One region of the Bacillus sp. GbtcB14 genome, then DNA from elsewhere that is predicted to be linked to it. Evidence: riboswitches for the same ligand, from Rfam matches in the RefSeq annotation. Region 1 holds a riboswitch; the other holds the start of a gene.
What was found. A riboswitch is a leader RNA that binds a small molecule or an ion and turns the genes downstream of it on or off. The one in region 1 is predicted to bind cyclic di-AMP.
Positions count from the first base shown of each region.

Region 2: it holds a riboswitch for cyclic di-AMP, as region 1 does, so the genes downstream of both, KVT31_RS09090 (SipW-dependent-type signal peptide-containing protein) here and KVT31_RS07120 (APC family permease) in region 1, are expected to answer to the same signal.

Region 1 is NZ_JAGXJT010000002.1:424,370-427,793, reverse strand. Features, by position in the region: gene panE (2-dehydropantoate 2-reductase) at 1-868, shown strand, start outside; gene KVT31_RS30580 (hypothetical protein) at 923-1,051, opposite strand; cyclic di-AMP (ydaO/yuaA leader) riboswitch at 1,192-1,337, shown strand; gene KVT31_RS07120 (APC family permease) at 1,482-3,308, shown strand.
Region 2 is NZ_JAGXJT010000003.1:14,059-17,482, reverse strand. Features, by position in the region: gene kdpA (potassium-transporting ATPase subunit KdpA) at 1-1,312, opposite strand, end outside; gene kdpF (K(+)-transporting ATPase subunit F) at 1,332-1,412, opposite strand; gene KVT31_RS09090 (SipW-dependent-type signal peptide-containing protein) at 1,409-1,513, opposite strand; cyclic di-AMP (ydaO/yuaA leader) riboswitch at 1,608-1,753, opposite strand; gene KVT31_RS09085 (hypothetical protein) at 2,015-2,245, opposite strand; gene KVT31_RS09080 (hypothetical protein) at 2,262-2,648, opposite strand; cyclic di-AMP (ydaO/yuaA leader) riboswitch at 2,742-2,889, opposite strand; gene thiD (bifunctional hydroxymethylpyrimidine kinase/phosphomethylpyrimidine kinase) at 3,381-3,424, opposite strand, start outside.

The sequences.
Region 1 (3,424 bases):
GACGTTTCTTGTCCGCAGTAAAAGAAAACAGCAATTAGAGGAAACGGGACTTGTTATTCGTAGTGTTAACGGGGATTTTTCCTTTGAACCGAAATTAATAACGAAAGAAGATAGAACTTCTCCGTTTGATGTTATTCTATTTTCAACAAAAGCGTATCACTTAAACGAGGCAATTCAAGATTTGAAGCCGTTTGTAGGTGAAAATACTGCCATAATTCCATTGCTAAATGGTATTGCTCATGTATCACTATTACAAAAAGAATTTGGCGTGGAGAAAGTGATTGGCGGTTTATGCTTTATCGAGACGACGTTAAACGATCAAGGAGAAATTGTACAAACTAGCGCTGCCAATAGACTTCTGTTTGGAGAAATGAAGCCTCAAGATTCAGAGAGAATAAAGCATATTGCTAAAGCATTTGCAGGTACGAAATCTAGTTTTGTTTTAAGTGAAAATATTACACAAGATATGTGGCATAAATATTTATTTATTACTGTAATGTCAGGTGTGACAACATTAATGCGTGCACCAATAGGACCGATTCGCGAAAGTGAAGGTGGACGTGATTTTATCCAAAACTTATTTGAAGAATGTGTGCAAATTATGAAATATATAGGGGCACCAGTTAAGGAAGATATTGCCCAGGAACATATGAAAACAATTGATAAAATTTCGTATGATATGAAGTCATCGATGCAGCGGGATATGGAAAAAGGTTCGTCTATTGAAGGGAAGCACTTACAAGGATATTTACTAGATGCAGCAGAACAATTTTCTATAGAAGCGCCGTTATTGGGTGCGGTATATCAAAATTTAAAGGTGTATGAAGAAAGGACCTTTAACAAATCAGCAATAGAATTGGATGTATGAAAAAATAAAAAAGAAAGCAATATATAAGTGTATTGCTTTCTTTTTTATGACAACTTATTTATTTCTTTTCGTTCTATCTGTCAAATTTATTTCCTGTTCACGTTTATCGTATAATTGATTAATTTCATTTGCTAATGCATCTAAATAGGAATCGGAAAAAATAGGCTTCTTTTCTTTAGACATATGGGTCTCCTTTATCGATTTTTTAATATTCATTATGTATATTTATCAGCGGATTATGCGCAATCATTTTAAATTTTTTCTTTTTCAAAATTTTTGTTTACATTTTGAAAATAAAGGAGTATTATAATCCACAGTTTCAATTTTCTAAATCGCTGAAACCGCATGGTACGGGGGACCCGTTCTTATGGATTATTACTTAATCCAATGGGGTGAATCCTTAAAAAGGTAGGGCTACTCATAGGCCCGAATCCGACAGCTAACCTCGTAAGCGTTATATTGAGAAGGAAGGTGGAGCTTGTGCGACAAAAAAAATAATGTCTACAAGTCTATTTCGTTATGGCTTGTAGACATTTTTTGTTTTCTGAAAAAATAGTTTATCCGCTGTAACTAGCAGAAAAGTTCGTACAAAATTATTGGAGAGTGGACAGCAGTGGTTTCATCAATCAAAAGATTTTTAATTGGAAGGCCGTTAAAATCAACTGAGTTAGGAGAGCAAAAGCTTAATAAAACGAAGGCGCTAGCCATTTTATCTTCTGACGCATTGTCATCGGTCGCATACGGACCAGAGCAAATATTAATCGCATTAGCAGGTCTTGGAGCAATAGCTTATTGGTATTCCATTCCGATAGCTGTTGGGGTATTAGTGTTATTAACTGCTCTTATTTTATCTTATCGCCAAATTATTTTCGCTTACCCGCATGGCGGAGGAGCGTATGTTGTATCAAAAGAAAATTTAGGGATGAATCCAGGGTTAATAGCTGGAGGATCTTTATTAGTCGATTATATTTTAACTGTTGCAGTAAGTGTGTCTGCAGGTACAGATGCGCTCACGTCTGCTTTTCCTAGCTTACATGCACATAGTGTAATTATTGCAGTTGTATTTGTTATATTAATTACGATATTAAATTTAAGAGGGGTAACGGAATCAGCTTCCGTTTTAGCATATCCTGTTTATTTATTTGTTCTAGCACTATTTATATTAATTGGGGTAGGGATATACAATATTTTAACTGGTCACGTGTCGCAGGCCTTACACACGCCGATTGGAACGCCAGTTGCAGGCATTAGTTTGTTTTTACTGTTACGAGCATTTGCTTCAGGAAGCTCTGCCTTAACAGGTGTTGAGGCGATTTCTAACGCAATTCCGAACTTTAAGGATCCTGCACCTAACAATGCAGCGAAAACATTGCTTGCAATGGGGGCATTACTTGCAGTTTTATTTTCAGGAATTGTCTTTTTAGCTTATTATTATGGAATTAATCCAAGTAAAGAAGTAACAGTTGTTTCACAAATTGCTGAACAAACATTTGGACGTAATTTCATGTACTATTTCATACAAGGTACAACAGCTTTAATATTAATTCTTGCTGCTAATACAGGGTATTCTGCATTTCCGCTATTAGCAGTTAACCTTGCGAAAGATAAGTTTATTCCGAGAATGTTTACGATTAGAGGAGACCGCCTAGGCTACTCAAACGGTATTATTATACTTGGAATCGCTTCGATTATTTTAATTGTAGCTTTCCAAGGACAAACAGAACATTTAATCCCGTTATATGCAGTAGGTGTATTTATTCCATTTACACTTTCTCAAAGTGGTATGGTATTAAAATGGCTTCGTGAAAAACCTGAAGGATGGGCTTTGAGATTAACGGTCAATTTAATTGGTGCAGTTATTAGTTTTATCGTAATGAGCATGTTCTTTTTAACTAAGTTTGCACAAGTTTGGTCGATCCTTATTTTCTTACCTGCCATCATCTTCTTGTTCCATAGAATTAAGAAGCATTACGATGCAGTGGGTGATCAATTAAGTTTAAAAACTTGTGAACCACTTGTTCCAATTGAGGGAAATGTAATTGTCGTTCCTGTAGCGGGTATGACTCATGTGGTGGAAAATTCATTGAACTATGCGAAGGCTCTTTCTGCAGATCAAGTTATCGCTGTATATGTTGCTTTTGACAGAGAAGAAGAAAAGAAATTTGAAGAGAAGTGGAAGAAGTGGCAACCTGAAGTAAGACTTGTTACCTTACATTCTCATTATAGAAGTATTATTCAACCGCTAACAAAGTTTATTGATACAGTGCAATATAAAGCGAGTGAATCAAATTACCGAGTTACGGTCGTTATACCACAGTTCATACCGAAAAAAGGTTGGCATAACATTCTTCATAATCAATCTAGTTTACTCATACGTGCGTATTTACTCTATAAAAGAAATGTTGTTATTACGACAGTTCCATATCATTTGAAAAAATAAGAAGATTTTTAGGGATAGCTTCAAGAAATTGAAGCTATCCCTTTTATGTATATACTATGCATAATTGCATACGGGTTCAAAAGATATATTAGTATAATTTTATCGATTGTAAGTAA
Region 2 (3,424 bases), on a different contig from region 1:
TTCCTAAACTCGTTGAGAGAGCTAATGCTGAAAATCCTAAAATAAGCAATGGATGAAATAATATCGTTACTGCAATCAATTTCATCTCCTTACCTTCAATCTTTTTACCTAAAAATTCTGGTGTCCGTCCAACCATTAATCCAGATATAAAGACTGCGATAATCGCATACATAATAATGTTCACAAATCCTGCTCCAACGCCGCCGTATACTGTATTTAACATCATATTTACGAGTGGTACTAGACCGCCAATTGGTGTTAACGTATCATGCATCGTATTCACCGCTCCGGTTTCAGCAGCTGTCGTTACTGTTGCGTATAATGAAGAAAATACTGTTCCGAACCTCACTTCTTTTCCTTCTGTACTTCCTTGTACATGTTCAATCCCCATTCCATTTAATACCGGATTCCCGTTTAGTTCAGATGTCGTAATCGTTATAAACCCTAGTAAAAACACCATGAATAGTGAAACGAAAAGGATGCGACCTTGTTTTTTATTTCCTACCATTCGTCCGTACGTAAATGGAAGTGCTGTTGGCAATAACATCATAAGCATCATTTGCAAAATATTACTCATTTGCCCTGGATTTTCAAAAGGATGTGTAGAGTTGGCTCCGAAAAATCCACCACCGTTATTTCCAAGTTCCTTAATGGACACGAATGATGCAACTGGTCCGCGTAATATACTTTGCTTTGCACCTTCAATCGTATGTGCTGTAACGGCACCGTCTAACGTTTGTGGTACGCCAAGGGCGACAAAGACTAGTGCTGCAATAAATGCGATAGGAAGAAATACTCTCGTTAGTGCTCTCGTAAAATCAACGAAAAAGTTACCGAGTTCTTTTCCAGCAAGCCCCCTTATAAACGCCATTACAAGTGCTAATGTCGTTGCCGGCGCTGCAAACATTAAAAATGTAATTCCGATTAATTGTGATAAATAAGATAAACCATTTTCACCGCTATAATGCTGTAAGTTTGTATCAGCCATAAAACTAATTGCTGTATTAAAAGCGAGCGTAGGCTCCATTCCTTCAATGTGTGCTGGATTTAATGGCAATACTCCTTGCAGTCTGAAAATGAAATATACGACAACAATCATAAATCCATTTAATAAAACTAATGACAACGCGTACTGTTTCCACGTTTGATTGTATTCTTTTACACCCGTAATTTTAAAAATAAGTTTTTCAAAAGGCCCGAATACTTTATCTAGCTTTTTACTCCCTTGAAAGGCTTTCTCTAAATAGATTCCCGTTGGCTTTGCCACAAGAATAAACAACAGCATTGTAATAACAACTGCGACCCAGATCATAATGAATGACTCCCCCTAATTAAAACTTTTCCGGATTTAATAATGCATACACTAAGTACACCGTAATTGCTGCAACAATAACCGATAAGGCAATCGTCATGATTGCTTCCCTTCTTTCACAACTTTATCTGACCAACTTGCAAGACTTGCCATCGATGCGACTAACACAACAAAAATCCCGATCATTACAACATCTAACATAGATATCCCTCTCTCTTGTAAAAATTTACCATTAAACAATCAAAAAAAGAACACTAAGCTCTACTTAGTGTTCGAAATGAACAACACAAAGTAAACCTCCTCTCTAAACGCTTACGAGGTTAGCTGTCGGATTCGGGCCTAAAGAGTAGCCCTACTTTCAAAACTGAAAGATTCACCCCAAGTGACGATGCACAAAATTGGTTCCCCCGCTCCATTTCTGGAACTCAGCGATTTTAGGTTTTTTTGGAAATTTTATGAATGATTTATGAGAGTAAATATACTCCTCTATATTTAACTTGTAAAGAGGCAAATTACTGAAAATAAGAAAATATCCATCTATTTAAACGCTTACATTGAGTGTTATTAATATTCTTTCATCTGTTTTCTCGCCTTTTCTTTCTTTTTCACAGAAATAACCTTTTAAATACGAAATCAAAAGAGCGAATGACATGAAGTGCATGGCTTGTTGCACTCAGCATTCGCTCTGTTTTCATTCACTATTTATTCCCCTCGTAAAAAAGCGCGTAAATTTCTCCCGCGAATATAAACTTGTGCTAATTCTACATGTAACTGTTCATATTCGTTAATATCCGTCTCTAAATATAAATTGTCCTTTGATGGTAATATAATATATGGCCTTGGAAACAGAGGATCAATCTGGATCAATTCTTGAACTCGCTCTACTGATACCGCCCAACGATTCGCTATATCTCCTAGTAGCAACACTTTCATCTTCCTCTCCCTCGCCCTATTCAAAAAATAAAAAAGAAATATTATCACAATTCGTAAACACGACAAATTTAGCTCCAATTGTTTCATAGAGCCTCGCTGGATATCGTTTATTCCTTGTAACAACAGTAATAGGTGCTTGAACAGAATAGCGAATGTGTTCTGTGAAGAAACTAACGATTGGAAGTTCATCTCCTAATAAAATCACCTTCTTAATACACTCACAAATACTAGTAAAATCTTGCTCCTTACTACAACTATACGTCCAATCAAATCCACAATCCCTAACTTCAGCCGCTATCTCTTCATTTGCTGTAAAAATAATTAACTCATGTTGAAATGCAACTAAATCTCTTAAACTGTTTACCTTACTTTCTCCTCCAACACAAATAAGTGTTAGTTCCATGTACCTCATCCTCCTTAGCATAAAAGAACTCAAACATAGATTGATATTCCCCTATACTAATCAGACCGATGAAGTGATGTATCCATCATGGCACCGTCCTCTCTCAAGACGCTTACGAAGTTAGCTGTCGGATTCGGACTTTGAGAGTAGCCCTACTTTCAAAATTGAAAGATTCACCCCGAGTGACGACGCACAAATTGGTTCCTCCGCTCCATATATTTGGACTCAGCGTATTACAAAAAATGTATTCTGGCTGATATATTACTCTTGTATTTGGAAAAAGTAAACAATAAATATTTACATTCAATAGGAATTTTCATTAATCATATTGTAATAATACTAGATAAAGAAATGATTAAAAATTAAAGGTGAAATGAGGATGGTATATGACCGAGGATAAAAAGAAAAATTTTATTCAAATAATAACTATTCTAGGAAATTCGTCACTAATAATTCTAGCGATATTGGTTACTATTCCTAGTTATACTGAATTCCGCACCACATTAGAAATCATTTTTTTACTTTCTTGTTTGTTATTAATTTATAGTAAATACTTAAGTAATAATAAGAAAGCTATGATTCCATACATTATATTTTTAATATTAATATCATCACACCTTGTATATACTTTACTCATCTAAGAAGGCACATTTAAACAAGCTAAACCAATCAAATAATCCCTATTAATATTTATAACCAGTGAGGGTATATCCCCACTGGTTAAATTTTCACTTATGCTTGTACTTCATTCAATTTATAAGCAAAATGATTCGTTG